DNA from 2 places in the Streptomyces sp. NPDC030143 genome. Region 1 is predicted to be linked to the other one. Evidence: riboswitches for the same ligand, from Rfam matches in the RefSeq annotation. Region 1 holds a riboswitch; the other holds the start of a gene.

Region 1 (14,863 bases):
CCTCAGCTGAGGCTCTTCAGCGCGGCGGCGTCGTACGGCTTCAGCTCGTCGAAGCGGCCCGCCAGGACCTTCGCCGCCCACTCGGGGTCCTGGAGCAGCGCGCGGCCGACGGCGACCAGGTCGAACTCGTCGCGCTCCAGCCGGTCGAGCAGGTCGTCGATGCTCTTGACCTCGGAGCCCTCACCCATGAAGCCCTTGATGAAGTCGCCGTCGAGACCGACCGAGCCGACGGTGATGGCGGGCTTGCCGGTGAGCTTCTTCGTCCAGCCCGCGAGGTTGAGGTCGGAGCCGTCGAACTCGGGGAGCCAGTAGCGGCGGGTGGAGGCGTGGAAGGCGTCGACGCCGGCCGCGGCGAGCGGGGCGAGAACGGCCTCCAGCTCCTCGGGGGTCTCGGCCAGGCGGGCGTCGAAGTTGTCCGACTTCCACTGCGAGTAGCGGAACACGACGGGGAAGTCGACGGAGACGGTCTCCCGCACGGCGGCGACGATCTCGGCCGCGAATTTCGTCCGCGCGACCGCGTCACCGCCGTAGGCGTCGGTACGGCGGTTGGTGGTGGCCCACAGGAACTGGTCGAGGAGGTAGCCGTGGGCGCCGTGCAGTTCGACGCCGTCGAAGCCGATGCGCTCGGCGGCCGCGGCGGCCTCGGCGAACGCGCCGATGACGTCGTCCAGGTCGCGCCGGGTCATCGCCCTGCCGGCGCCCTCGGTGCCGTCGAGCCGGATGCCGGAGGGACCGACCGCCGGGGCGTCGGCGTAGGGGGGCTCGCCCTGGCTGCGCACCATGCCGATGTGCCACAGCTGCGGCATGATCGTCCCGCCCGCCGCGTGCACGGCCTCGGCGACCTTCGCCCAGCCCGCGAGCTGCTCGTCCCCGTGGAAGCGTGGCACCCGGTCGCTCTGCCCGGCCGACTCGTGGCCGACGTACGTGCCCTCGGTGACGATGAGGCCCACCCCGGCGGCGGCGCGCCGGGCGTAGTACGACACGACGTCCTCGCCGGGGACACCGCCCGGGGAGAACATGCGGGTCATGGGCGCCATCACGATGCGGTTCGGGACGGTGAGGCCGTTGATCGTCACGGGCCGGGAGAGGATCTCGGCGGCGCGCGAGGCGGAGGTGGCGGAGGCGGTGGCGGAGGCGGAGGTGGTGGCGGTCACGAGGGCAGCTCCTGGGCGGTGGAACGGATGGGTACCGGATGGTATGTGCACGCGCATTCAGTGCCTGCCCCCACGTCAACCCGCGGTCCTGCGCGCGGCATTCCGGATGGCGCCCCCCGGCCCTGTGATCCCGCCCACGCCCGCCGTCGGCCCCGGGCGGGGCCCGGGGCCGTGTTCCCGCCGCGGAGAACGCCCGAGGGCGGCACCCCCTGCGTCGGCAGGGGGTGCCGCCCTCGGTCCGAAGGACAGGCGATCAACCGTCAGGTCGATCAGAAGTCCATGTCACCGCCCGGCATGCCGCCGCCGGCCGGCGCGGCGGCCTTCTCCGGCTTGTCGGCGATGACGGCCTCGGTGGTGAGGAACAGCGCGGCGATCGACGCGGCGTTCTGCAGCGCGGAGCGCGTCACCTTGGCCGGGTCGATGATGCCCTCGGCGACCAGGTCGACGTACTCACCGGTCGCGGCGTTCAGGCCGTGGCCCGGGGTCAGGTTGCGCACCTTCTCCACCACGACGCCGCCCTCGAGGCCGGCGTTGACGGCGATCTGCTTCAGCGGGGCCTCGAGCGCCAGCTTGACGGCGGCGGCACCGGTGGCCTCGTCGCCCTCGAGCTCCAGCTTCTCGAAGACCTGGGAGGCCTGGAGCAGGGCCACGCCGCCACCGGCGACGATGCCCTCCTCGACGGCCGCCTTCGCGTTGCGGACGGCGTCCTCGATGCGGTGCTTGCGCTCCTTGAGCTCGACCTCGGTGGCGGCACCGGCCTTGATGACGGCCACGCCGCCCGCGAGCTTCGCCAGGCGCTCCTGGAGCTTCTCGCGGTCGTAGTCGGAGTCGCTGTTCTCGATCTCGGCGCGGATCTGGTTCACGCGGCCCGCGACCTGGTCCGAGGAGCCGGCACCGTCGACGATGGTGGTCTCGTCCTTGGTGATGACGACCTTGCGGGCCTTGCCCAGGAGGTCCAGGGAGGTGTTCTCGAGCTTGAGACCGACCTCCTCGGAGATGACCTCGCCGCCGGTGAGGATGGCGATGTCGTTCAGCATCGCCTTGCGGCGGTCGCCGAAGCCCGGGGCCTTGACGGCGACGGACTTGAAGGTGCCGCGGATCTTGTTGACGACCAGGGTCGACAGGGCCTCGCCCTCGACGTCCTCGGCGATGATCAGCAGCGGCTTGCCCGACTGCATGACCTTCTCCAGCAGCGGGAGCAGGTCCTTGACCGAGGAGATCTTGGAGTTGGCGATCAGGATGTACGGGTCGTCGAGGACGGCCTCCATACGCTCCATGTCGGTGGCGAAGTACGCCGAGATGTAACCCTTGTCGAAGCGCATACCCTCGGTGAGCTCCAGCTCCAGACCGAAGGTCTGGGACTCCTCGACGGTGATGACGCCTTCCTTGCCGACCTTGTCCATGGCCTCGGCGATGAGCTCGCCGATCTGGGTGTCGGCGGCGGAGATGGAGGCCGTGGAGGCGATCTGCTCCTTGGTCTCGACGTCCTTGGCCTGCTCGAGGAGGGCGGCGGAGACGGCCTCGACGGCCTTCTCGATACCGCGCTTGAGGGCCATCGGGTTGGCGCCGGCGGCCACGTTGCGCAGACCCTCGCGGACCAGCGCCTGGGCCAGGACGGTCGCGGTGGTCGTACCGTCACCGGCGACGTCGTCCGTCTTCTTGGCGACTTCCTTGACCAGCTCGGCGCCGATCTTCTCGTACGGGTCCTCGAGCTCGATCTCCTTGGCGATGGAGACACCGTCGTTGGTGATCGTGGGGGCGCCCCACTTCTTCTCGAGGACGACGTTGCGGCCCTTGGGGCCGAGGGTCACCTTGACGGCGTCCGCGAGCTGGTTCATGCCGCGCTCGAGGCCGCGCCGCGCCTCCTCGTCGAACGCGATGATCTTGGCCATGTGAAGTGGTCCCTCCAGGACTGGGGGTGATTCCTTCGGACCGCGCCCGCGCCCGCGACGGACGGCTCGCCTGCCTCGTGGTTCCTTGCCCCACCCGGCCTGCGGGCCTCACCGACCCGGTCCTTCGTTGTCACTCTCACCTTCAGAGTGCTAACGCCAATGATTAGCACTCGCCCCTGCCGAGTGCAAGCGGCTCGGGGGGATCCGACCCGGACGAACGGGACAGGGCCGCCCTCGCCCGGCCCCGGCAGCACGAAGGGCCCGCACCCCCGTCGGGGAGCGGACCCTTCGTTGAAAAACGTTCAGGCGGTGACGCGAACCATGTCGGCCTGCGGGCCCTTCTGGCCCTGCGAGATCTCGAACTCGACCCGCTGGCCCTCTTCCAGGGTGCGGTAACCGTCCATCTGGATCGCGCTGTAGTGGACGAAGACGTCCGCACCACCGTCGACCGCGATGAAGCCGTACCCCTTCTCCGCGTTGAACCACTTGACGGTGCCCTGAGCCATGCCTAACTCCCCTATTACTGGCCCTTGCACAGATCCACACTTCGCGGACCCGGGTCAGACCTCACCCCCCAGATTGGTTGGGGGCGTGCGCCGGAACGCGTCGACCGCGGCCGAATGTATCTGTCCAACTGCCGTCTGCAACAGGTCAATCGGACGAGAATTCTGGACGTCGACGGTCCGGAAGATGGGGAGAATTCACCCGGATTCAGGGCAAGTCGGGCCCCACAAAGGGAACGAAAGGCGCAAAATACCTGCACACTTTGGCTACTTCTCATCGCATCCGAAGCCGGAACTCCAGGCGTTCGAGAGGCGAATGGGCGGCGCGTTCCCCAACTGTACCGCGCTCAACCACACTGAATTGCCCCCTCCGCTTCTCTCGCGGTGGGGGCAATTCGACGAACGCTCGGTAATCACTGTTACCGAAGGTAATGACACGCGGTCTCAGCCGCCCGCCACTGCCGGAATGATCGACACGCCGGCGCCGTCCGGAGTGGCCGTCTCCAGCCCCTGCTCGAAGCGGACGTCGTCGTCGTTGACGTACACGTTGACGAACCGGCGCAGCTTGCCCTGGTCGTCGAGCACCCGGGCCGCGATGCCCGTGTGGTTCTTCTCCAGGTCGGCGATGACCTCGCCGAGGGTCGCGCCCTCGGCGGCGACCTCGGCCCGGCCACCGGTGTAGGTGCGCAGGATGGTGGGGATGCGGACGGTGACGCTCACGATGGAACCTCCGGTCGGGTGGAGCGCCCCGGACAGGGGCGCGGGGCTGGATCGGTGTGCGGCTGCCGCCGCGCGGGCGCGACCAGCCCCCGCCGGCCCGCGGACGCGACGGCTATGCGAGACCAGCCTCGCGGAACGACTCCAGGTTGGGGCGGATCGTCGCGGTGAGACCCGTACCCGCCACCGCGTCCAGCGTCTTCAGCCCGTCGCCGGTGTTGAGCACGACGGTCGTGAGGCTCGGGTCCAGCAGACCGTTCTCGATCAGCTTGCGCGTGACGCCGACCGTCACGCCACCGGCGGTCTCCGCGAAGATGCCCTCCGTCCGCGCCAGCAGCTTGATCGCGTCGACCACCTGCTCGTCGTTCACGTCCTCCACCGCGCCGCCGGTACGCCGCGCGATGTCCAGCACGTAGGGCCCGTCCGCCGGGTTGCCGATGGCCAGCGACTTGGCGATGGTGTCGGGCTTCTGCGGGCGGACCACGTCGTGGCCCGCCTTGTACGCGACGGACACCGGGGAGCACCCCTCGGCCTGCGCGCCGAAGATCCTGTACGGCCTGTCCTCGACGAGCCCGAGCCCGATCAGCTCCTGGAGCCCCTTGTCGATCTTCGTCAGCTGCGAGCCGGAGGCGATGGGCACGACCAGCTGGTCCGGGAGCCGCCAGCCGAGCTGCTCGCAGATCTCGTACGCCAGGGTCTTGGAGCCCTCCGCGTAGTACGGTCGGAGGTTGACGTTGACGAAGCCCCAGCCCTCGCCCGCCGGGTCGCCGATGAGCTCGGAGCAGAAGCGGTTGACGTCGTCGTAATTGCCCTCGATGCCGACCAGCTCGCCGCCGTAGATCGCGGCCATGACGACCTTGCCCTGCTCCAGGTCGTGCGGGATGAACACGCAGGAGCGGAAGCCGGCGCGGGCCGCGGCGGCGCCGACGGCGCCGGCGAGGTTGCCGGTGGAGGAGCAGGACAGGGTGGTGAAGCCGAAGGCGCGCGCGGCCTCCAGCGCCTGGGCCACGACCCGGTCCTTGAAGGAGTGGGTCGGATTGCCGGAGTCGTCCTTCACGTACAGGCCGCCGGTCACGCCCAGTTCGCGCGCCAGGTTGTCGGCCTTGACGAGCTTGGTCCAGCCCGGGTTGATGTTGGGCTTGTCCGCCACGTCGGCCGGGACGGGCAGCAGCGGCGCGTACCGCCAGATGTTCGCGGGTCCCGCCTCGATGCGCTTGCGCAGCTCCTCGGTGTCGTAGGAGGAGAAGTCGTAGGCGATCTCGAGCGGGCCGAAACACTCCTCGCAGGCGAAGAGCGGGCCGAGGGGCACGCGGTGGCCGCACTCGCGGCAGCTCAGCGCTGCGGCGGGGCCGAGGTCGACGGAGTTCGTGGTGGTGGCAACTGTCTGCGCAGCCATGTGAGGCGAGGCCCTTTCTCCTCATCTTCCTCACGACGCATCTCGCCGTGAGACGGATTTGGCACCTTCCCTAGCCGGGAGCCCCGCCACTTCGATGTGACAAGAGCCGGCTGGAGGGTTGCCGGGGCTTCATCGGGCCGTGTCCCTCTGCCCCTCTGGATGAGCGGTATGTGGTTGTCGGCGCGGGAGAGACCGGACATGCGATGGTCATCCGCGTTGTTCAAGACTGTAACCGAAGGCCAGGACAGTTGAGATAGTCGTCCGAACCGCGAGATGGATCACACGGTCACCCGGCGTGCACCAGGTGTGATCACGACAGTGAGGAGCCTCAGACCGTGCTGGAAGAAGTCGAGCGCTGGCTCACCACCCGTTCCTGGTCCGTGACCGATCGCCCGCTGCACGGGATTCTGGCCGCCAAGCGTGCCTCGGGGCAGTCAGTGTCCGTGGTCCTGCCCGCGCTGAACGAGGAGGAGACGGTCGGTGACATCGTCGCGGTGATCCGTCACGACCTCGTGCGGCAGGTGCCGCTGGTCGACGAGATCGTCGTCGTCGACTCCGGTTCCACCGACCGCACGGCGCAGGTCGCGGCGGCGGCCGGCGCCCGGGTGGTCCACCGCGACGCGATCCTGCCCCGGATACCGGCCGTGCCCGGCAAGGGCGAGGTGCTGTGGCGGTCCCTGCTGGTCACCACCGGCGACATCGTCTGTTTCGTCGACGCCGACCTGAGGGAGTTCTCCTCCGACTTCGTCTCCGGGATCGTGGGCCCGCTGCTCACCGACCCGGACGTCGACCTCGTCAAGGCCATGTACGACCGCCCCCTGGGCGGGGCGGCGGGCCAGGGCGGCCGGGTCACCGAACTGATGGCCCGCCCGCTGCTCAACATGCACTGGCCGCAGCTGGCCGGGTTCGTGCAGCCGCTCGGCGGCGAGTACGCGGCCCGCCGCGGCCTGCTGGAACAGCTGCCCTTCCCCGTCGGGTACGGCGTGGAGCTGGGCATGCTGGTCGACGCCCTGCACCTGGTGGGCCTGGACGCCCTCGCCCAGGTGGACGTGGGGGTGCGCAAGCACCGCCACCAGGACGGGCAGGCGCTCGGCCGGATGGCGGCGGCGATCTACCGCACGGCCCAGCTCCGCCTGGCCCGCGGCCATCTCGTGCGCCCGTCGCTGACCCAGTTCGAACGCGGCACGGACGGGTTCGAGCCGCGCACCTACTCGGTGGACACCGAGGAACGGCCGCCGATGGCGGAGATCGCGGAGTACCAGTCGCGCAGGGTGGCCTGATGTCCCCGACCGGCCGTATACGGCCCGTTCACCGAGCGAAGGCGTACGTTTGAGCGGATCCGGGCCGGGCTAGGTTGAGGCGTATGGCTTCCACGCACGGTGCTCAGGTGCTGGTCGCGTCCAATCGCGGCCCGGTTTCGTACGAGGTGCCCCCGGGCGGTGAGGACGGCCCGCTCCGCGCGAAACGCGGGGGCGGCGGCCTGGTCTCCGGCCTGTCGGCGATCGGCCCGGACGCGGGCGCGCTGTGGGTGTGCTCAGCGCTGTCCGACGGCGACCGGGAGGCGGTGCGGCGCGGGGTCGGCGAGCCGGGCGTGCGGATGCTGCCGGTCCCGGCCGACGTGCACGCCGACGCGTACAACGGCATCGCCAACTCCGTGCTGTGGTTCGTCCACCACCTGCTGTACCAGACCCCGCTGGAGCCGGTGTTCGACGCGGAGTTCCGACGCCAGTGGGCCTCGTACGAGACCTACAACCGGGCCTTCGCGCAAGCGCTGGCGCAGGAGGCGGCGGAGGGCGCCGCGGTCCTGGTGCAGGACTACCACCTGTGCCTGGTCCCCGGGATGCTCCGCGAGCTCCGTCCCGACCTGCGCATCGGACACTTCTCGCACACGCCGTGGGCGCCGGTGGACTACTTCGGGCTGCTGCCCTCGGACATCCGCGAGCAACTGCTGCGGGGCATGCTGGGCGCGGACCGTCTGGGCTTCCTCACCCGGCGCTGGGCGGACGCGTTCACCGCGTGCTGCGCCGAGTTCGTCGGCGGCCTCGGCGAGACCCGCATCGGTGTGCACGGCCTCGGCGCGGACGCCGACTTCCTGCGCGAGCGCTCGCACCGGCCGGACGTGGAGGAGCGCATCACCGCCCTGCGCGAGGAGATCGGCGAGGGACGCAGGACGATCGTCCGGGTCGACCGCACCGAGCTGTCGAAGAACATCGTGCGCGGCCTGCTGGCCTACCGGCAGCTCCTCGACGACCACCCCGAGTGGCACGAGCGCGTCGTCCACGTCGCCTTCGCCTACCCCTCCCGCCAGGACCTCGCCGTCTACCGCGACTACACGGCCGAGGTGCAGCGGGTGGCGCAGGAGATCAACGAGCGGTACGGCACCCCCGGCTGGACCCCGGTCGTGCTGCACGTCAAGGACGACTTCGCCCGCTCCCTTGCCGCGTACCGCCTCGCGGACGTCGCCCTGGTCAACCCCATCCGCGACGGCATGAACCTGGTCGCGAAGGAGGTGCCGGTCGTCTCCGACCGGGGGTGCGCGCTGGTGCTGTCCCGGGAGGCGGGCGCGTTCTGGGAGCTCGGCGACGACGCGTTCGTCGTCAACCCGTACGACGTGCTGGAGACCGCCCGCGCCCTGCACGAGGCGCTGACCCTGGCCCCGGAGGAGCGGGCGGAGCGCACCAAGAGACTGACGGCCGCCGCCACCGCGCTGCCTCCGGCCCAGTGGTTCCTGGAGCAGTTGGAGGCGCTGCGCGACCTTCAGCCGAGCTGATCGGCGAGCGCCGCCAGCAGCCGTACGACGCCGGTGGGGCCGTCGACGACGAGGTCCGCGCGGTCGGACAGTTCGGTGACCTCGGCGCTCCCGCTCGCGACGAGCAGGCCGGGGACGCCGTCGGAGCGGAGTTTCTCGACGGCGGCGAAGGCGGGCAGGTCGCCGAGGTCGTCGCCGGCGTAGAGGACCGTCTCGGCGCCGATCTCGCGGACGTACTCCAGCAGGGCCACTCCCTTGTCCACCCCCGGTGGCCGCAGCTCCAGCACCATCCGGCCGGGTTCGACGATCAGTCCGTGCCGGGCGGCGAGGTGGGTGAGGGGTGTGCGCAGGGCGTCGAAGGCGGCCTGCGGGTCGTCGGCGCGGCGGGTGTGCACGGCGACGGCGCGCCCCTTCTCCTCCACCCCGACCCCCGGCCGCGCCCCGGCGGCCGCCAGGACCGCGGGCAGCTCGGCGCGGGCGGCGGCCACACCGGGGTGCGGGGCGGGGGCGCTGAGCGTGCCGGTGCGGGCGTCCCAGCGTTCGGCGCCGTAGTGACCGAGGACGGTGAGGCGCTCCAGTCCGGGGACCGAGGCGAACCCGCCGTTGCGCACGGCCACGGCGGGCGGGCGGCCGGTGATCACGGCCACGGCGGCGATCCTCGGGGCGAGCCGTGCGAGGGCCGGCACGGCGTCGGGGTGCGCCCGGGCGTCGTCGGGGTTCTCGACGATGGGGGCGAGGGTGCCGTCGAAGTCGAGCGCGACGAGGGCGGTGTGCGGGCGCGCCCGGATCGCGTCGAGCGCGTCCCGGCCGGCGGCGGTGGCGGGGGTGGGGAGTGCGGGGTCCTGGGAGTGCGTCTCTTGGGTGCCCATACGGTGACCATAACCGCGCCGCGCCGCGGCATGCCCGCGGATCACGGACGGGGTGCGGCGGCGCACCGGACCGGGCGTCCCGCGCCCCGGCGCTCCCGTGGCTCAGCGTTCCGACCGGCGCGTCTCCCTGACCCTGCGCAGGCGGTTCACCGTCACCGGGTCGTGCGCCAGGGCCCTCGGGTCGTCGAGGAGGGCGTTGAGGAGCTGGTAGTAGCGCACGGGGGACAGGTCCAGCTCCTCGCGGACGGCGCGTTCCTTGGCGCCGGGGCCGGGGAACCCGCGTCGCTCCAGGGCGAGGATGTCCCGCTCCCTCGCCCCCAGCTCTTCCTCCGGCCGTCGGCCGTCCTGCGTGTCCTGCATCCCCGCACCGTAGCCCACCGGCTCGGGGGTATCGCACCGGGAGCGCCTGACCAGGCCGCGGGGTCCGGTGACGTGCATCGCAGGGCGCGGGAGAGCCCTGGCAGCGGGGCTGCCAGGGCTCTCCGGCAACCCGGCGAGGTGCGGTGCCGGGGCCGCGCGGCCCCGGCGGGCACAGTGCAGGGACCGCTCAGCCGGCGGAGCCGCTCTGCGCGGTCGTCGCCGTGGCCTGCAGTTCGCCGAGGACGGTGGAAGGGCTCCCGCTCGGGTTCACGGCCTGGCCTATCCGCGTCTTGATCGCCGCGCTGACGGTGGCCCACGAGGTGCGGCCGACGGGATACAGCTCGGACAGCGGCAACTCGTCCAGGAAGGGCCGCAGGTCCGCGTCCTCGCTCGCCGCGCTCATGGTCTGGGAGGCGGAGTTGGTGACGGGGAGCAGGTCGTACTGGCGGGAGAAGGCCAGCACGTTCTTCTCGGAGTAGACGAAGCTGAGGAAGTCCTTGATCTGGTCGGCGTGGCCGTTCTGGCGGAACGCGGTCATCCAGTCGGCGACGCCCATGGAGACCTTGCTCGGGCCGTCGACGCCCGGCATGGTCACCATGCCGAACTTCACGCCCTTCTGCTCGGCGGCCTTCATCAGCGAGGGGTGCCCGTTGAGCATCCCGACCTCGCCGGCGGCGAACGCGGCGAACGCGGTGGCCCGGTTGAGCTTGCCCGGCGCGACCGGCCCGGTCAGCTCCTTGCGGACCAGCTCGTTCTTCAGCCAGGTGAAGGTCTGCACGTTCTCCAGGGAGTCGATGCTGTAGCCGGCGGCGGTCTGGGTGTAGCCGCCCCCGCCGCTGAGCAGCCACTGCATGGTCTCGGCCTGCGCCTCCTCCGGCCCGAGGGGCAGCGCGTAGGGGTAGGTCACGCCTGCCTCCTTGAGCGCCTCGGCGTCCTCGGCCAGCTCGGACCAGGTGGTCGGCGCGCCGGTGATGCCGGCCTTGGCGAAGAGGGTCTTGTTGTAGAACAGCACGCGCGTGGACGCGGCGAAGGGCATGCCGTACTGCACGCCGCGCACCTCGCCCGCGTCGGCGAGCTGCGGCACGAAGTCGGCCTGGACGGGGATGGAGAGCACGTCGGCGGCCTTGTAGAGCAGGTCGTCGGCGGCGTAGTCGGCGTAGGCGCCGATCTGCGCCATGTCGGGGGCATCGCCCGCGTCGACCATCTTCCTGACCTCGCGGTCGACGTCGTTCCAGGAGTACACGGTGACGTCGACCTGGACGCCCGGGTGTTCGGCCTCGTACACCTTGACGAGGTTGTCCCAGTACTTCTTGGAGCTGGTGGCGCTGCTGTCGCCGTAGTCGGCGGCGACGAGTCTGAGGGTGACGTCGTCGGATCCTCCGGTGACCCCGCACCCGGCGAGGACCGCCGTCATGCCGAGGGCGGACACCACCGCGATCGTTCCTGACATCCCTGCCCGCCGCTGCACTGCGCTTCTCCACTCCCCTGGTCGGCCGGTGCGGCCGACTGACGGTCCGGTCGGCCGGGGTCCGGCCACCGACGACTCGGTCGATGAATGCTCTGACCAATGATCCCGCTATTCGGATTAAGGTCTACACCACGCAAGTGGACTAGACCTCTTGCGGGTCCTCGGGCCACACTGTCCCCGTGAGACATGTCATCGCCCTCGACGTGGGCGGCACCGGGATGAAGGCCGCCCTGACCGGGGCGGACGGCACCGTGCTGCACCGGGCGCGCCGGGCCACCGGGCGCGAGCGCGGACCCGACGCGGTCGTCGCCGGCATCCTCGACTTCGCCGCCGAACTGCACTCCCATGGCGCCCGCCACCTGGGCGGACCCGCGGCGGCGGCCGGCGTCGCCGTGCCCGGCATCGTCGACGAGGCGCGCGGCATCGCCGCCTACGCCGCCAACCTCGGCTGGCGCGACGTCCCGCTGCGCGACCTGCTCGGCGACACGCTCGGCATCCCGGTCGCCCTCGGCCACGACGTGCGCACCGGCGGCCTCGCCGAGGGCCGGATCGGCGCGGGCCGGGGTGCCGACCGCTTCCTGTTCGTGGCGCTGGGCACCGGCATCGCGGGCGCGATCGGGGTCGACGGCCGCGTGGAGGCGGGCGCGCACGGCTTCGCGGGCGAGATCGGCCATGTCGTCGTCCGGCCCGGCGGGACGCCGTGTCCGTGCGGACAGCGCGGCTGCCTGGAGCGGTTCTCGTCGGCGGCGGCGGTCGGCGAGGCCTGGGCGGCGGCCTGCGGAAACCCGGAGGCGGACGCCGCCGGCTGCGCGCGGGCCGTCACGTCCGGTGACCCGAACGCCGTCCGGATCTGGCAGCACGCGATCGACGCCCTCGCGGACGGCCTGGTCACCGCCCTCACCCTGCTGGACCCGCGCACCCTGGTCATCGGTGGCGGCCTCGCCGAGGCGGGGGAAACCTTGTTCACACCGCTGCGGGACGCCGTCCGGCAGCGCCTCACCTTCCAGAAACCGCCGGAGATCGTCCCGGCGGCCCTCGGGGACGCGGCGGGATGCCTCGGCGCCGGCCTCCTGGCCTGGGATCTCATCGCACCGACCGACCGCACGGAGGTAACGACCTGATGGCCACCCCAGGGGCGCGGGGAACTGCGCGACCAGCCACCACACTCGCCGGCGCGCGGGTCGTCCTGCCCACCGGCACGGTGACCGACGGCAGCGTCACCGTCGAGGGCACCCGCATCTCCGCCACCGCCCCGGAGAACGCGCAGGTCATCGACGTATCGGCGCACTGGCTGGTGCCCGGCTTCGTCGACCTCCACAACCACGGCGGAGGCGGGGCCTCCTTCGCCGGCACCGCCGACGACATCCTGCGGGCCGTCCACACCCACCGCCGCCACGGCACCACCACTCTCGTCGCCTCCACCGTCACCGACGAGATGGACCTGCTGGTCCACCAGGCCGGCCTGCTGTCGGAGCTGGCCGAACAGGGCGACCTGGCCGGCATCCACTTCGAGGGCCCTTTCATCTCGCCCTGCCGCAAGGGCGCGCACGCCGAGGCGCTGCTGCGCGACCCGGAGCCGGCGGAGGTGCGCAAGCTGATCGACGCGGCGCGCGGCCGGGCGAAGATGGTCACTCTCGCCACGGAACTGCCGGGCGGCCTCGACTCCGTACGGCTCCTCGCGGAGCACGGTGTGATCGCGGCCGTCGGCCACACCGACGCCACCTACGAGCAGACCGTCGAGGCCATCGACGCGGGCGCGACCGTCGCCACCCACCTGTTCAACGCCATGCCCGCGCTCGGCCACCGCTCCCCCGGCCCGGTCGCCGCGCTGCTCGAGGACGAGCGGGTCACGGTCGAACTGATCAACGACGGTGTCCATCTGCACCCGGCCGCCCTGGAACTGGCGTTCCGTCACGCCGGCCCGCGTCGCGTCGCGTTCATCACGGACGCGATGGACGCGGCCGGCTTCGGCGACGGCCGCTACGACCTGGGCCCCCTGGCGGTGGAGGTCACCGACGGGGTGGCCCGGCTGGTGGACGGCGGCTCGATCGCCGGCTCCACCCTCACCCTGGACCGCGCGTTCAAACGGGCCGTGACCGTCGACGGCCTGCCGGTCGAGGACGTCGTCGCGGCCCTGTCCGCGAACCCGGCCCGGCTGCTCGGCATGGAGGACCGCGTCGGCTCCCTGGAGCCCGGCAAGGACGCCGACCTGGTCCTGCTGGACGAGAACTTCGACCTCAGGGGCGTGATGCGGCGGGGCGAGTGGGTGGTCGATCCCCAACCGGCCTGAGGGGGCCTCGCACCATGAGCGCCTGATCGGGCCGCGCGGCCCAGGCGGGCACAGTGCAAGGACTTCAGAAACGTCCGCCCGCGGGAGACGGTGGCCGACCCCGGGACTGGGCCGGTCGCCGTCTCTTTGGCATGATCGAGCCCCCGGTACGCCAACCGGGTGAAGAAGGCGAACGACGCGGCATGCGGGGGAGGTCGGCCCAGGTGATCCTCACGGTCACGCTGAACACCGCGCTCGACCTCACCTACCGCGTCCCGGTCCTGCGGCCGCACACCACGCACCGGGTGACCCACGTGAGGGAACGGCCCGGCGGCAAGGGGCTGAACGTGGCGCGCGTCCTGACCGCCCTCGGCCACGAGGTGACCGTCACCGGCTTCGCGGGCGGCCCCACCGGCCGGCTCGTGCGCGAGGGTCTCACCGGGGTGCGCGACGCGCTCGTCCCCGTCGCCGGCGCGACCCGCCGCACGGTCACCGTCGTCGACGCCCGCACCGGCGACACCACCCGGCTGAACGAACCCGGCCCGCTCATCACCCCCGCCGAGTGGTCCGCCTTCCAGAAGGCGTACGAGGAGCTGGTGGCCGGCGCGCAGGCCGTGGCCCTGTGCGGGAGCCTGCCGCCGGGGGTGCCGGTGGGGGCGTACGCCGGGCTGGTGCGCACCGCACGGGCCGCGGGCGTGCCGGTCCTGCTGGACACCGGCGGCGAGCCGCTGCGCCGAGGGGTCGCCGCCCGCCCCGACCTGGTCAAACCGAACGCCGACGAGCTGGCCGAACTGACCGGCTCCCACGAGCCGTTGCGCGCCACCCAGGACGCCCGCCGACGGGGTGCGCACGCCGTGGTGGCCTCCCTCGGCCCGCAGGGCCTGGTGGCGGCGACCGCGGAGGGCCGCTGGCGGGCCGCCCCTCCCGCCCGCCTGCGCGGCGGTGCGACCGGCGCCGGCGACTCCGTCTGCGCCGGTCTGCTGTCGGGCCTGGTGGAGCGTCTGCCCTGGCCGGACCGGCTGGCCCGCGCGGTCGCCCTGTCCGCGGCGACGGTCCTGGCCCCGGCGGCGGGCGAGTTCGACCGGCCCGCCTACGAGGAACTTCTGGGCCGGGTGGCGGTGACCCACGAGGCCACCGCGGCCTGAGCGGCCGGCCGGTCAGTCCTTGACCTGGCCCGCCTTCAGCCAGAACTGGTCCAGCAGCACGTTGCACTTGTCGCCGTTCTCGCAGGAGACCGTGATCGTGTTGGTGCCCTTGGTGAGCGCGGGCCAGGCGTAGGTCTTGGTCCAGCCCTTGGCGAAGTCGCCGTTCGCGGCGTGCGCGAAGTTGCCCAGGTTCAGCTTGCTGCCGAAGACCTTGCCGTTGACGGTGAGCGTCATCGACTGGTCCTCACCGGCCGCGCTGAAGTGCGCGAAGAGGGTGTACGTGCCGTCCTCGGGGATGCCGTCGACGGTCCAGGTGACGGAGCTGCCCACCTGGTTGAGGT
Region 2 (14,863 bases), on a different contig from region 1:
CCCCGCAGCGGGTGGCCGAGGTGGCCGAGGAGGCGGGCATCACCTTCTGCTTCGCCGTCAAGTTCCACCCCGCGCTGCGTCACGCGGGCGCCGCCCGCGGCCAGTTGGGCATCCGCACGGTGTTCAACGCCCTCGGCCCGCTGACCAACCCGGCGAAGGTCCGCGCCCAGGCCGTCGGGGTCGCCGACCCGCGCATGGCGCCGATCATCGCGGGCGTCTTCGCCGAACGCGGCAACTCCTCCCTGGTGTTCCGCGGCGACGACGGTCTCGACGAGCTGACGACGACGTCCACCTCCCGCGTCTGGGTCGTGCGCGACGGAACGGTCGCCGAGGAGGCCTTCGACCCGCGGGACGTGGGGATCGAGCCGGTCCCGGTGGAGGCCTTGCGCGGCGGTGACCCGTCGTACAACGCCGAGATCGCCCGCCGTCTCCTGGACGGCGAGACGGGCCCGGTGCGCGACGCGGTGCTGCTGAACTCGGCGGCCGCCCTCGTCGCCCTGGACCCGACCGGGGACCCGCTCGCCGAGCAGCTGCGGGCCGGTATGGCGCGGGCCGCGGAGTCGGTCGACTCGGGCGCCGCCCGGCGGGTCCTGGAGCGGTGGGTGGCGGCCAGCAACGCGTAGTCCCGCCCGGGGTGCGGTCCCGCGATCCGGACAGGAGTTGCGGGACCGCGATCACCTGACGTACGTTTCCGAGCAGGTCATGAGTGACAGTCATGAGGCCCCGGCCGACTGTCCGGCAACCCTCCGTCCGTGGCGGGGTGCCCCGGGTGAAGACCAGGCCGTGGGCAGCGAGGTCCTCGGCAAGCGCGGACCCCTCCCGAAGCCAGGGGTCCTGGTCTCGAGGAGCCTTCCGTGAGCCGGCGAATGCGATAGGGCCGCAGAGCCCCGCCTCCGCACCCTCCTTTCTCCTTCCACCGTGCTCGAGCCGCGTCCGCTCGCACGGTGTCTCCGTCCTGCCTGTCACGGGAGTTTCGCCATGTCCGTCTCCACCGCTGCCGCCGTCCGTTCCGTCGGTGCCCCGCTGCCCGTCCTGGGGCGGGACGTCACCGTCCCGCTCGTCACGGGCGGCGAGGTCGCCTACGCCGCGCTCGACTACGCGGCCAGCGCCCCCGCCCTCCAGCGCGTCTGGGACGACGTGGCGGCCTACGCGCCGTACTACGGCAGCGTCCACCGCGGCGCCGGCTACCTCTCCCAGCTCTCCACGGACCTCTTCGAGAACGCGCGCCGGACGGTGGCGGAGTTCCTCGACTGCCGCGCCGACGACCAGCTGGTCTTCACCCGCTCGACGACGGACTCCCTCAACCTCCTCGCCCGGGCCCTCCCGGCCGGCTGCCGGGTCTTCGTCTTCGAGACCGAGCACCACGCCGCGCTGCTGCCCTGGCAGGACGCCCGGGTCACCTTCCTCGACGCCCCGCGCACCCCGCGCCAGGCCGTCGAGACCCTGGAGCGCGCCCTCGCCGACCGCACTGTGCCGATCGAGGGGGGCCACGGCCCGGCCCTGGTCTGCGTCACCGGCGCCTCCAACGTCACCGGCGAGCTGTGGCCGGTGCGGGAGCTGGCGGCGGTCGCGCACGCCCACGGCGCCAGGATCGTCCTGGACGCCGCCCAGCTGGCCCCCCACCACCCGGTGTCCGTCCGCGACCTCGACGTCGACTGGGTGGCCTTCTCCGGCCACAAGCTGTACGCCCCGTTCGGCTCCGGTGTCCTGGCCGGCCGCGCCGACTGGCTGCGCGCCGCCGAGCCGTACCTCGCGGGCGGCGGGGCCAGCCGCAAGGTCACGCGGCGCGAGGACGGGGGAGTGGACGTGGAGTGGCACGACAGCGCCGCGCGGCACGAGGCAGGCTCCCCGAACGTGATCGGCGCCTACTCCATCGCGTCGGCCTGCAAGGCCCTCACCGAGGCCGGTCTCGACACCCTGGTCGCTCGCGAGCGGTACCTGATCGCCAAGGTCCGCGAGGGCCTCGCCGAGGTGCCCGAGGTCCGCATCCTGTCCCTCTTCGGCGACGACGCCCCCCGGGTCGGCGTGATCTCCTTCGTCGTCGAGGGCTGGAACAGCTCGCACCTGGCCGCCGCGCTCTCCGCCGAGTACGGCATCGGCGTCCGCGACGGCCTCTTCTGCGCCCACCCCCTGGTCCGCACGCTGCTCGGCAGCGAACCCCGGAGCCAGGGCGAGTGCGGCGCCCCGGAGGCCGCCCCGGGCGAGCGGTCCCTGAACGCCGTCCGGGTCAGCTTCGGCGCCGGCACCCCCGACGAGCACGTGGAGCGTTTCGTCGACGCCGTGAAGGAGCTCGTGCGGGACGGTGCGAAGTGGCGCTACCGGACGGAGGACGGCCGCTGCGTCCCGGCGGTGTGAGGACCCCGCGCCTGAGGCGGTGGGCCACGGGGTCAGAGGCGCCTCGGGCGGTGCCCCGTGCGGTCAGGAGTCCAGCCCGATCGCGAACGCCGCCTCCAGGTCGTGCTGGGAGTAGGTGCGGAACGCCACGTGTGTGTCGGTGGCCTCGACGCCCGGGATCTTGCTGATCCGCCCGGGGATCACCTCGGCCAGGTCCTCGTGCCGGCGCACCCGCACCATCGCGATGAGGTCGTAGGTCCCGGTGACGGAGAAGACCTCGCTCACGCTCTCCAGCCCGGCGATCGACTCGGCGATCTCGGGGATCCGGTCCACGCTGGTCTTGATCAGGACGATCGCGGTGATCACGGCTGGTTCTCTCCCTCGGAGGCCGGAGCAGGGGCGGCCCTCACTCTAGTCGTCCCTCCGAAACGGGCCCACGCGTAGCCGAGGCCCAGGCCGAAGCCGATCAGGTGCGCCAGGTACGCCACACCCGGCCCCTGTCCGGCCCGGGCCGCCGCCAGCCACTGCAGCGCAGCCCAGAAGGGCAGGACCACCCAGGCCGGGAAGCGCAGCGGTAGGAAGAACAGGAACGGCAGGAGACTGGTCACGCGCGCCCGGGGAAACAGGAACAGGAACGCCCCGAGGACCGCCGAGATCGCCCCGGAGGCGCCGATCAGGGGCTGCCCGGAGTCGGCGTTGGCGGCGGCGTAGCCCAGCAGGGCCAGGCAGCCGCAGCCGAGGTGGAACAGCGTGAACCGGAGGTGGCCCATCCGGTGCTCGGTCATCGCCCCGAAGACGTAGAGGAAGAGCATGTTGCCCAGCAGGTGCACCCAGCTGCCGTGGACGAACAGGGCCGTCGCGGGGGTGAGGGCGGCACCCGGGGAGCCCTCGAACAGGTCGGCGGGGATCACCCCCCAGCGCCGGAAATAGGCCCGCTGGGCGGCCACGAGCGCCTCACCGGTGCCGTGGGCGGGGTTGAGCCCGGAGGCCGGGCCGATCGCGAAGACCAGACAGCACAGGCCGATCAGTGCGTACGTCACCGGTGCCGACGGCCGCCGGATCGCCCGGCCCACGGTCCCGTTCCTGTCGCCGATCATGGACACAGAGCATGACGTAACCGGACACACTCTGCCGGATCGCCTCGCCGCCATGGACGGGCGGGCGGCGAGTACCTGCCAGGCCGTAGGGTTACGAGCCACACAGACCGGGGAGCCTTGGGCGCGACCCGACGCCGGAAGAACGACACTGGAAGGAAGCGGACAGTCCATGACGGTTCCCCTGCCGACCGCCACGACACGGTGGCGCTGCACCCTCTGCGGCAACCTCACGCGGTTCGACGTGACGCGCTCGTCGAAGGTCGTCGAGTACGTCCACCTCGATCTCGCCGGAGAGCCGAAGGTCGAGGAGCGCGAGGTGGTCAGTGAGACCATCGAGTCGGTGCGGTGTCGTTGGTGCAACGCCGTGGACCAGGTGGAACTCGTGGACAGGCCGGGTGCCGGCTCCTGACGGGGAGCGGGCCCGCACAGCTAGTGGGGTGTGACGGATGGTGGAGACCACGGGCGGGGGGCCGGGCGACGGCGCCGCCGAGGTGCTCGACCGTCCGCTGCCCGACGGCGTGCGCCGCCGTGTGGTGCAGATCGTCTCGGACGGCTTCGGCGGTCTGACCGTCGGCGAACTTCCCGCGCAACTGCGCCAGTACGCCCGGTTCGCGCCGAACCGGCGGGCCAAGTTCGCGGGCAACGCGATGGCGGCCGCGCTGGAGACCGATCCGCTGTTCCGCCAGCGCATCGCCGAGAAGTTCAGAGAGGCCCAGCCGGAACTGGCCGGCGCCCTCGACTCCGGCTCGCCGCCCCCGGCCGCGGACCCGCTCGACGTGGCGGCCGCGGCCTACGTACTGCGGCCCACCTCCTGGACCAAGCTGGTGACCGCGGCCGGCGAGGAGGCGCAGCGGGCGGACGCCGAGCGCGCCGACGAGGAGAGCCGCGCGGAGCTGGAGCGGCTGCGCGAGCAGCTCTCCCAGGCCCGGGAGCAGACCCGGACCGAGACCGAACGGCTGCGCGCCGAGCTGGAATCGGCGAAGAGGGAAACCGAATCGCTGCACCGCAAACTGCGTTCCGCGCTCAGTGACGTCAAGCGCGGCGAGGCCGCGCTGCGCAAGATGCAGGGCGAGATCGAGACCGTACGCGCCGAAGGGCATGCGCAGGTGTCGGCCGCCGAGAGCGAGACGCGGCGGCTGAAGGCGCGTCTCGGCGAGGCGGAGGCGGCCCTGGAGGCGACCCGTCGGGCGGCCCGCGAGGGGCGCAGCGTCGAGGACATGCGGGTACGGCTGCTGCTGGACACCGTGCTGGACGCGGCCCAGGGGCTGCGCCGGGAGCTGGCGCTGCCGCCGGTGTCCGTGCGCCCGGCGGAGACCGTCGACGCGGTCGAGCCGGGCCGGATGACTCCGAAGGACATCGCGGCCCGCGCGCTGTCCGAGAACGATCCGGCGATCCTGGACCAGTTGCTCGCCCTGCCGCAGGCCCATCTCGTGGTCGACGGCTACAACGTCACCAAGACCGGCTATCCGCAGATGCCGCTCGAGCAGCAGCGGCTGCGGCTGCTCGGACAGCTCTCGCAACTCGCCGCGCAGACCGGCGCCGAGGTCACCTGTGTCTTCGACGGCGCCGAACTCGCCGCGCCGGTGCTGCTGGCGCCGCCGCGCGGAGTGCGGGTGCTGTTCTCCAAGCCGAGGGTCACCGCCGACGAGCTGATCCGCCAACTGGTGCGCGCCGAGCCGCCGGGCCGGCCCGTCATCGTCGTCTCGACCGACCGCGAGGTGGCCGACGGGGTCGCCAGGGCGGGGGCGCGTCCTGTCGCTTCTGCGGTACTCCTCAGGCGACTGACCTGAAGGTCAACATAGATGATTGAATGCCCGAATTGGCGGGATCGTCACGCAACGTAGCGTCAACCGCGCACTACCACACGTGAGTCGGGCGTAAAGAATGCGTTGCGGCACCGACTTTTTCGGTGCCAGGATTTGAACTGATCACAGGATGGTCACTAGGGTCTGCCATCGAACCTCCGGCCGAGTGATCACTCACAAGAAGGAGCTCGACCTCCGTGGCGTCCCACCGTCGACCCAAGCAGCCCAGTCGCGCACGTGTGACCGTGCTGACCACCGCGGCCGCCGCCGCCGTCGCTCTGAGCTCGCAGGCCGCCAACGCCGCTCCGAACGAGAAGCCCACCAAGGACGAGGTCAAGTCCAAGGTCGACAAGCTCTACGAGGAAGCCGAGCAGGCCACCGAGAAGTACAACGGGGCCAAGGAGAAGCAGGAGACCCTCCAGAAGGAGATCTCCACCATCCAGGACAACGTGGCCCGCGGCCAGGAAGAGCTCAACGGGCTGCGCGACAGCATCGGCCTGGCGGCCGCCGCCCAGTACCGCAGCGGCACCATCGACTCCTCCCTCCAGCTGTTCCTGTCCTCCAACCCGGACGACTACCTGGACAAGGCGTCCACCGCGGACCAGCTCAGCGCCCAGCAGGTCGAGTCGCTGAAGAAGATCCAGGAGAAGCAGCGCGAGCTCGCCCAGGACCGCTCCGAGGCCTCCGCCAAGCTCAAGGACCTGGCCTCCACCCGCACCGAACTGGGCAAGAAGAAGAAGGAAGTCCAGGCCAAGCTCGCCGAGGCGCAGAAGCTCCTCAACACGCTGACGGCCAAGGAGAAGGCCGACCTGGCCGCCGCCGACGCCCGCGCCAGCCGGGACGCCGGCGAGCGCGTCGACCTCGGCAACACCGCGCCCGCCTCCGGCCGCGCGCTCGCCGCCTTCCAGGCCGCCCAGGGCAAGATCGGCTCGCCGTACGTCTACGGCGCCGCCGGCCCCAACTCCTTCGACTGCTCGGGCCTGACCTCCTGGGCCTTCGCCCAGGCCGGCGTGAAGATCCCGCGGATCTCCCAGGACCAGGCCAACGCGGGCACCCGCATCTACTCGCAGGCCGACCTCAAGGTGGGCGACCTGGTCATCTTCTACGGCGACCTGCACCACGTCGGCTTCTACGCCGGCAACGGCCAGGTGCTGCACGCTCCGCGCACCGGCACGGTCGTGCGCTACGAGTCGATCAACAACATGCCGTTCCAGTTCGGCGTCCGGATCTGAGCACGCTCGAGATCGCGACACCACACCGCCCGAACGGGCGAATCGCCACGACGTGAACTGACCCCGCGCCCCGCCCATGACCTGCGTCTGAGGCGGGGCGTCACGTTGTGTGTCCGCCGAGGTCTTTGGAGGGCCCCCTGTCGCGGGGCTACTGTCTGCCGCGTTTCCTCGTCCGCCAGTGGAAGGAGCGCGGCTTTCCGTGGGGTCCCATCGCCGCCTTGCACCGTCCGGTTTCGACCGTGGCGCCCTGTGCGTCCTGTCCGCCGCGGCCGCCCTCCTCGGCGCCGTGTCCGCCGCCGCACCTGTCCAGGCCGCGCCGCAGGAGGACACCCGGGCCGAGGTGGACCGCCTCTACGAGGAGGCCGAGAAGGCCACCGAGGCCTACAACGAGGCCGGTGAGAAGGCCGGCACACTGCGCCGGCAGGTCGGTGACGCGCAGGACCGGATCGCCCGCAGCCAGAAGCACATCAACGACCTGCGCGGGCAACTCGGCGCGCTGGCCGGCGCGCAGTACCGTTCCGGCGGCCTGGATCCGGCACTGGCCCTGCTGTTCTCCGACGACCCCGACGACTACCTCGACAAGGCCTCGGTCCTCGACCGCATCACCCACCACCAGGCCGTCGAACTGAAGGACCTTCAGGACGCGATGCGCTCCCTGGCCCAGGAGCGCGTCGAGGCCAGGCGCAGGCTGGGCGAGCTGGAGAAGAGTCGGCAGGCCGTCGCACGGCACAAGAGGACCGTCGAGCAGAAGCTCACCCGGGCCCGGCAGTTGCTGAACTCGCTGACGGCCGCGGAGCGCGCCGCCTACGAACGGGCCTCGCGCTCCGGCCGCACCGACCTGCCCGGCCCCGGCGCCGTCCCCGTTTCCGGCCGTGCGGCCGCCGCCGTGGCCGCCGCCCGCGCCGCGCTCGGCAAGCCCTACGTCTGGGGCGCCAACGGCCCCACCGGGTTCGACTGTTCGGGCCTGATGCAGTGGTCGTACGCGCAGGCCGGGATCTCCCTGCCGCGCACCTCGCAGGCCCAGGCGCACGCCGGCCGGCGGGTCCCGCTCTCCCAGGCGCGGCCCGGCGACCTCGTCACCTACCGCTCGGACGCCAGCCACGTCGGCATGTACGTCGGCGACGGCAAGGTCATCCACGCCCCCTACCCGGGCGCGCCGGTGCGCTACGACCCGGTCGGGATGATGCCGGTGTCGGCGGTGACCAGACCCTGAGCCGACCGGGTTCCGGTCCGGGCGGGGCACCGTACGATCGGGAGGATGGGCGGTCGAGGGCGGGTGCGCGGATCCGGGGTCGTGCGGTCCTGTCTGCTGCTCTCGCTGCTGTCGGTGTCGCTGGTGGGCTGCGGCGGGCGGCCTGGCGTCGACAGCGCCCGGGCCGAGGTGCAGGCGGTGCTCGACCGGCGGGCGGCCGCCGTCCTCGCCCACGACGAGCACGCCTACGCCGCCACCGGCAGCCCCGCCGGCTACGCCCGGCTGCGGGCCGTTCCGCTGGCCGCCTGGTCCTACCGGGTGACCGCCGTCCACCGCGACGCGGGCACCGCCACGGCCGACGCCGACCTCAGCTACCGCATCGAGGGCCACGACCGGGCCCCGGTGACCACGGGCCGCGCCCTGCGCCTGACCCAGGACGCGGACGGTACGTGGTCGGTGCTCTCGGAGGGGCCCGCGAAGAGGGCCGCCGTCCAGTTGTGGGACCAGGGCGCGGTGACCGTCGTGCGGGGCGCCCGCAGTCTGGTCCTCGGGGTGGGCCAGTCCGGCGAGCGGCTGCGGACGTACGCCGGGCTCGCCGACCGCGCCGTCCCGGCGGTCTCCGAGGCGTGGGGCACGGACTGGGCGCAGAGCGTCGTCGTCCTCGTCCCGCGGTCGCTGGACGGCATGGCGGCGCTGCTCGGCTCGCCCGCCTCCTCCTACCGGGGCATCGCCGCGGTCACCACGGGCGAGACGGGCGGCGCGCCCGAGACGCCCGCGGACCGCGTCATCGTCAACCCGGACGCGTACGGCCTGCTCGGCCCGCTGGGGCAGCAGGTGGTGCTCACCCACGAGACCACGCACGTCGCCACCCGCGCTCACACCAACGGCGCCACTCCGCTGTGGCTGTCGGAGGGCTACGCCGACTGGGTCGGCTACCGCGGCTCCGGGCGCACACCGGACGAGGTGGCCCCCGAGCTGGGCAGGGCCGTCGCCGGCGGACGGGTGCCCGCGACGCTCCCCACGGACGACGACTTCGGCTTCGGCGGGGACGCGACGCGGCTGGCGCGGGCCTACGAGGGCGGCTGGACGGCCTGCCGGATGATCGCCGAGCGGTGGGGCGAGGAGCGGCTGGGGGCGTTCTACCGCGCTGTGGGCGAGCACGGGAGGCGGGACGGGGCGGTCGAGGACGCGCTGAGGAGCGAGCTGGGCACGACCCTGGAGACCTTCACCGCCGACTGGCGGGCCTACCTCACGGCGCGGCTCGGCTGAGCCCCTCGCTCTCCTCCAGGAGGGCGACGGCCTCGGTCAGCCAGGCCAGCTCCGCCGTGGTCGTGGCCCGGGCCACGCGGAGCATGCCCTGGCGGAAGAGGTCCCCGGCCTCTTCCGCGCGGACGGGCTTCGCGCCGTCGTAGAAGAAGCTCGACGGGGTCCGCAGGAAGTCCAGGCGGCGGCGGAGCACGGCCGCCTGCTCGTGCCGGTCGGGCAGGTGGCGCAGGAAGGCGAGGACGGTGTTGAAGCGGACCTGGTCCGTGATCTCGGCCTGTTTGGGCCGGCGCAGCCGCTCCAGCAGGTCCTCGCGGCCCGCGTCGGTCAGGGACAGGACGCGGCGGGGTGCCGCGCCGGTGCCGGGCTCGGTGTGCTGGTCGAGCTTCCCGGCCGTGACCAGGCGGGTGATCGCCGGGTAGAGGGCACCGTCGCTGACCGGGCGGACGTGGCCGCTCAGCGCCTTGATGCGCTCCTTGAGCTCGTAGCCGTGCAGCGGTTGCTCGGCGAGGAAGCCGAGGATCGACAGTTCCAGCATCGGCGGGCTCCTCCTTGCAGGGGCCGGGGCTGCCATGCTACCTCTTGTCGAGCTATCTCGATCCGAGGTAGCTCTTTTAGAGGGGGACTGATCCGTGAACGCTCACCGCAGCCGGCTGACAGCCCTCGCCGGCCCCGTCTACCTCTCGCTCCTGGCCTCCGTCGCCTCCGGGCTCATCACCACCCTCTGGGTCTCCCGGCTCGGCGGCCCGGCGGTCGCCGCCGTCGCGGTCGCCACCAACACCGAGAACGTGCTGCTCGGCGTGGCGCTGGTCTTCTCCTCCGGTACGACCGTCCTGGTGGCGCACGCCCGCGGCGCCCGTGATCCGGCGGCGGTGCGGGCGGCCGTCCGGGGTGGCTGGGCGCTGTGCGCGCTGGTCACCCCGGTGGTCGCGGTGGGCGGGTTCCTGCTGCGCGAGCCACTGGCCCGGCTGGTCCTCGGCGGCGACGGCCCCGCCCTGCCCCTCGCCGTCGCCTACTTCGCGATCTCCCTGCCGGGCATGGCCGTCTTCTTCGCGCAGAACCTCGTCGACGGCCTCCTCAAGGGCACCGGCGACACCCGCACCCCCCTGCGGCTGGCGCTCCTCACCAACGCCCTGATCCTCGTCCTCGACCCCTTCCTCATCCACCGGTACGGCGTCCGGGGGGCCGCCGCCACCACGGTGCTGTGCCGGGGCGCCGCCCTCGGGGCCGGGCTGCTCGCGCTGCGCCGCAACACCCTGCTGCGGTCGGCCGCCCGCGTCCCGCACGGCGGAGCCGCGCTGCGGCGGACCCTGAGGACCGGGCTGCCGATGTCCCTGGACTTCACCGTGCGGCAGACCGGGGCGCTCGCGCTGGTCGCGGTGGTGGCACGGCTCGGGGTGACGGCCGTCGCCGCGTACGCGATCGCCTACAAGGTCCTGTACGTGGCGACGATGGCCTTCTACGCGGTGCGCCAGGCCGCCTCCATCCACACCGCGCACACCCGCGGCGCCGGACGGGACGAGCGGCGCGCCATCGGCCGGCAGGCGCTGCTGGTGTCGGGGACGGTCGGGCTGGTCGCGGCCGTGCTCGCGGCCGTCCTCGCCCCCTGGATCATGGCCGCCTTCGGGGCGGGGCCCGCCGTGGCCCGGGAGGGCGCGCTGTTCCTGCGCTGCGTCGGGCCGTACCTGCTGCTGACGGCGGGGTTCATCGCCCTCGGCGGGGTCTTCGAGGGCAGCGGGGGAGCGCCGGTGCTGCTGAGGGTGACCCTGCTCGGCACGGCCGTCCAACTGCCCCTCGCCCACGGGCTGTCGGGGCTGGGCCTGCCGGGGGTGGCCCTGGCGCTGGCGCTGACGATGGGGGTGCAGTGCGCGCTATTGGCGTTGTCGCTGCGGCGGACGTGGGCTCGGGGGTCCCTGCACTGTGCCCGCCTGGGCCGCGCGGCCTGATCAGGCGCGCACAGTGCAAGGACCCCTCAGGAGGACACCCGGGTCCGCCTGGCGCGGGCGGCCTGACCTCGCGCGCACGGGCCGGGGCCGGCCTCCCGGACCGTCCCACGCCACAGGCGTACGGCCGCCGTCAGCGCCGCGGCCACCAGCAGGCCGTTGCGCAGGAACAGCAGGGTGACGCCCACGGGGTCGCTCGCGACGACCCGGTCGAACCAGATCGGGAACTCCAGGACCGTCAGCCCGCACGCGGCCAGGACCAGCGCGGCGGGCGGGCCCATCCGGGTGGTGCGACGGCACAGGCAGACCGCCGCCAGGCCGACCAGCCACACCAGGTACTGCGGGCTGATCACCCGGCTGGTGGCGGTGAAGAGCAGTACCGCCGTGAACGCGGCCTCGGTCAGGGTGTGCGCGGCGAGCCGCCCCGCCCGCAGCCGCCACAGCACCAGCCAGCCGAGGGCGAGCGCGCTCAGCCCCAGGGCCGCGGCGCTCACCACGTCCACCCCCGGGCCGAGGAACTCCACCGAGCCGTAGCGCAGCTGCACCTCGCCCCGCCAGCCGAAGTGCCGGGCCACGTGCAGGACCAGGGCGCCCAGCGACTCCACCTCGGTGCCGCGCCCGCGCTGGGAGGCGACGAAGGCGAACGCGCCGGGCATCGCCCCCGCGCACAGTGCCGAGAGCCCGACGACCGTCACGGCCGCCGCCGCCCACGCCCGGCGTCGTACGGCGCCGACCAGCAGCAGCGCCGGCCACACCTTCAGCAGCGCCCCGAAGCCGGTCAGCGCCCCCATCACCCGCGGCCGCCGGGCGCCAGCGAGCAGCGCACCCACCGCGACCGCGGTCACCATCACGTCGTAGCGGGCGTACACCGTCGGGCCGAGCAGCGGCACGCCGGCCGCCCACACCCAGGTCCCGCGCCGCGACCGGCCGGGGCGCAGGCCCGTGGCCAGCAGCAGGGCGAGGACGGCGAAGTCGGCGAGGAAGGCCAGGACGAAGAAGGCGCGGGCGTAGTCGAGGAACGGCAGCAGCGCGGGGGAGAGCACCGCGAGGGCGGCGGCCGGCGGGTACTGCCAGGTCACGTCGTCCTGCGGGAAGTCCCCGGAGCGCAGCACGTCGTACCAGCCCCGGTAGATCACCGACACGTCGCTCGTGACGTCCGGGCCCGGGAGGTGGACCACCCCGAACACGCACAGCAGGAGCAGCAGCCGGGTCGCGCCCCAGGTGCCCAGCAGGCCGGTGAGGGGGGTGCCGGTGTCCGTCGTCCGCACGGCCCCATGATGGCCCGCAGGGCCGTGCGCGAGCCGTGAGGCACGGCCGGGCGAAGCCGGGGAAGCGGTTTGGATAGGGTCGGCCGCGATGCACAAGACCCTGATCGTGACCAACGACTTCCCGCCCCGTCCGGGGGGCATCCAGGCGTTCCTGCACAACATGGCGCTCCGGCTCGACCCCGAGCGGGTCGTCGTCTACGCGTCCACCTGGAAGCGGAGCCGGGAGGGTGTCGAGGCGACGGCCGCCTTCGACGCCGAGCAGCCCTTCACCGTCGTACGCGACCGCACGACGATGCTGCTGCCCACGCCGGGCGCGACCCGGCGGGCCGTCGGTCTGCTGCGCGAGCACGGCTGCACGTCCGTGTGGTTCGGGGCGGCCGCGCCGCTCGGGCTGATGGCGCCCGCACTGCGCAGGGCCGGCGCCGAGCGGCTGGTGGCCACCACCCACGGTCACGAGGCGGGCTGGGCCCAGCTCCCCGCCGCCCGGCAGCTGCTGGGGCGGATCGGCGAGAGCACCGACACGATGACCTACCTCGGCGAGTACACCCGCTCGCGGATCGCGACCGCGCTGAGCCCCGGGGCGGCCGGGCGGATGGTGCAGCTGCCGCCGGGCGTCGACGAGAAGACCTTCCACCCGGGTTCGGGGGGTGACCAGGTGCGGGAGCGGCTCGGGCTGACCGACCGGCCGGTGGTGGTCTGCGTCTCGCGGCTCGTGCCGCGCAAGGGCCAGGACACCCTGATCAGGGCCCTGCCCCGGATCCTCGCCGCCGAGCCGGACGCCGTGCTGCTGATCGTCGGCGGCGGACCGTACGAGCGGGACCTGCGCCGGCTGGCCCACGACAGGGGGGTCGCGGCCTCCGTGCGCTTCACCGGGTCCGTGCCCTGGTCCGAGCTGCCCGCGCACTACGGCGCCGGGGACGTCTTCGCCATGCCGTGCCGCACCCGGCGGGGCGGACTGGACGTCGAGGGGCTCGGGATCGTCTACCTGGAGGCCTCCGCCACCGGCCTGCCCGTGGTCGCGGGCGACTCCGGCGGCGCCCCCGACGCCGTGCTCGACGGCGAGACCGGCTGGGTCGTACCCGGGGGCTCGCCCGCCGAGGCCGCCGAACGCATCGTCGCCCTCCTCGGGGACGCCGAGCTGCGCCGCCGGATGGGGGAGCGGGGGCGGCGGTGGGTGGAGGAGAAGTGGCGCTGGGACCTGCTGGCGGAGAAGCTCACGTCCCTCCTGTAAGGGGTCCTTGCACCTCTCGTACGGGAACAAGGGAAACCGGTGGACATTTCCCGTCGTACGCCCTGGTGGGTACGGGAAAATCCGCCCATGCTGCGCTCATGGCAGCAGAACTGATACAGCGTCAGCTGACGAGACGTCACATACTTGGTATGGCCGCCCTCCAGACGGCGGCCGCCCTCGGCTTCACCCGCGTGAGCCTCACGTCCGCCCGTGCCGCCGAACCCGACGCGGTCGACTCCGCCCCCGCGGTCGTCGTCGGCTCGGGCTACGGCGGTGCCGTCGCCGCCCTCCGCCTCGGCCAGGCCGGCATCCGCACCCTCGTCCTCGAAATGGGCCGGATGTGGAACACACCCGGCCCCGACGGCACGGTCTTCTGTTCCACGAGCGCGCCCGACCAGCGCTCCATGTGGTTCCGCACCCGGACCGAGGCGCCCCTGTCCACCTTCCTGTGGCTGGACGTCGTCAACCGGGACATCGGCCTGTTCCCCGGTGTCCTGGACCGCGTGCACTTCGCGAACATGTCCGTCTACGTCGGCCGCGGTGTGGGCGGCGGCTCCCTCGTCAACGGCGGGATGGCGGTCACCCCGCTCCCGTCCTACTTCGCCGAGCAGTTCCCGACCGTCGACGTCAACGAGATGTACTCCACGTACTTCCCGCGCGCCCGTGCGATGCTCGGCGTCAACACCGTCGACCCCGCCTGGTTCGAGGCGACGGAGTGGTACCGGTTCTCGCGGGTCTCCCGCAAGCACGCACAGAACGCGGGACTGAGGACCACCTTCGTGCCCAACGTCTACGACTTCGGGTACATGCGGCGCGAGGCGGCCGGCACGGCGACGAAGTCGGCGCTCGCCGGCGAGGTCATCTACGGCAACAACCACGGCAAGCGCAGCCTCGACAAGACCTACCTCGCCGCCGCGCTCGGCACCGGCAACGTCACCGTCCACACCCTGGAGAAGGTCCGCGCCGTCAGCCGCGCCGCCGACGGCACCTACGTGCTGACCGCCGACCGCGTCGACGCCACCGGCAAGGTCGTCGAGACCAAGCAGTACGGCTGCACCTACCTGTTCCTCGGCGGCGGCAGCCTCGGCACCAGCGAACTCCTCGTCCGGGCCCGGGAGACCGGCACCCTGCCCGCGCTGGACCCGAGCGTCGGGGCCGGCTGGGGGACCAACGGCAACGTGATGCTGGGGCGGGCCAACCACCTGTGGGACACCGTCGGCGCCCACCAGTCCACCATGCCGGTCATGGGCATCGACGACTGGGCCAACACCGCCAACCCCGTCTTCGCGGAGATCGCCCCGCTGCCGACGGGACTGGAGCACTGGGTCAGCCTCTACCTGGCGATCACCAAGAACCCGCAGCGCGCCTCCTTCACCTACGACAACGCCACGGACGGCGTCCGGCTCGGCTGGACGGCCGCGCAGAGCGCCGTCTCCGTCGCCATGGCCAAGAAGCTGTTCGACCGGATCAACTCCGCCAACGCGACCGTCTACCGCTA

Evidence for each region. A riboswitch is a leader RNA that binds a small molecule or an ion and turns the genes downstream of it on or off. The one in region 1 is predicted to bind S-adenosylmethionine.
Region 2: linked by a shared signal. The riboswitch ahead of ACZ4YY_RS02050 (aminotransferase class V-fold PLP-dependent enzyme) and the one ahead of thrC (threonine synthase) in region 1 are both predicted to bind S-adenosylmethionine.

What each region holds. Positions count from the first base shown of each region.
Region 1 covers NZ_JBVIAY010000007.1:141,629-156,491, reverse strand. The annotation lists gene ACZ4YY_RS15035 (NADH:flavin oxidoreductase) at 3-1,154, opposite strand; gene groL (chaperonin GroEL) at 1,424-3,046, opposite strand; gene ACZ4YY_RS15025 (cold-shock protein) at 3,349-3,552, opposite strand; gene ACZ4YY_RS15020 (ubiquitin-like small modifier protein 1) at 3,994-4,269, opposite strand; gene thrC (threonine synthase) at 4,382-5,662, opposite strand; SAM riboswitch class I at 5,681-5,828, opposite strand; gene ACZ4YY_RS15010 (glucosyl-3-phosphoglycerate synthase) at 5,998-6,942, shown strand; gene ACZ4YY_RS15005 (alpha,alpha-trehalose-phosphate synthase (UDP-forming)) at 7,026-8,432, shown strand; gene otsB (trehalose-phosphatase) at 8,420-9,280, opposite strand; gene ACZ4YY_RS14995 (DUF3263 domain-containing protein) at 9,383-9,640, opposite strand; gene ACZ4YY_RS14990 (extracellular solute-binding protein) at 9,828-11,090, opposite strand; gene ACZ4YY_RS14985 (ROK family protein) at 11,288-12,229, shown strand; gene nagA (N-acetylglucosamine-6-phosphate deacetylase) at 12,229-13,398, shown strand; gene ACZ4YY_RS14975 (1-phosphofructokinase family hexose kinase) at 13,602-14,522, shown strand; gene ACZ4YY_RS14970 (carbohydrate-binding protein) at 14,535-14,863, opposite strand, start outside.
Region 2 covers NZ_JBVIAY010000001.1:449,267-464,129, reverse strand. The annotation lists gene trpD (anthranilate phosphoribosyltransferase) at 1-623, shown strand, start outside; SAM riboswitch class IV at 699-815, shown strand; gene ACZ4YY_RS02050 (aminotransferase class V-fold PLP-dependent enzyme) at 979-2,355, shown strand; gene ACZ4YY_RS02045 (Lrp/AsnC family transcriptional regulator) at 2,419-2,700, opposite strand; gene ACZ4YY_RS02040 (rhomboid family intramembrane serine protease) at 2,697-3,431, opposite strand; gene ACZ4YY_RS02035 (hypothetical protein) at 3,601-3,840, shown strand; gene ACZ4YY_RS02030 (NYN domain-containing protein) at 3,878-5,221, shown strand; gene ACZ4YY_RS02025 (C40 family peptidase) at 5,434-6,468, shown strand; gene ACZ4YY_RS02020 (C40 family peptidase) at 6,668-7,681, shown strand; gene ACZ4YY_RS02015 (hypothetical protein) at 7,727-8,929, shown strand; gene ACZ4YY_RS02010 (PadR family transcriptional regulator) at 8,910-9,461, opposite strand; gene ACZ4YY_RS02005 (MATE family efflux transporter) at 9,556-10,869, shown strand; gene ACZ4YY_RS02000 (glycosyltransferase 87 family protein) at 10,896-12,134, opposite strand; gene ACZ4YY_RS01995 (glycosyltransferase family 4 protein) at 12,223-13,365, shown strand; gene ACZ4YY_RS01990 (GMC oxidoreductase) at 13,464-14,863, shown strand, end outside.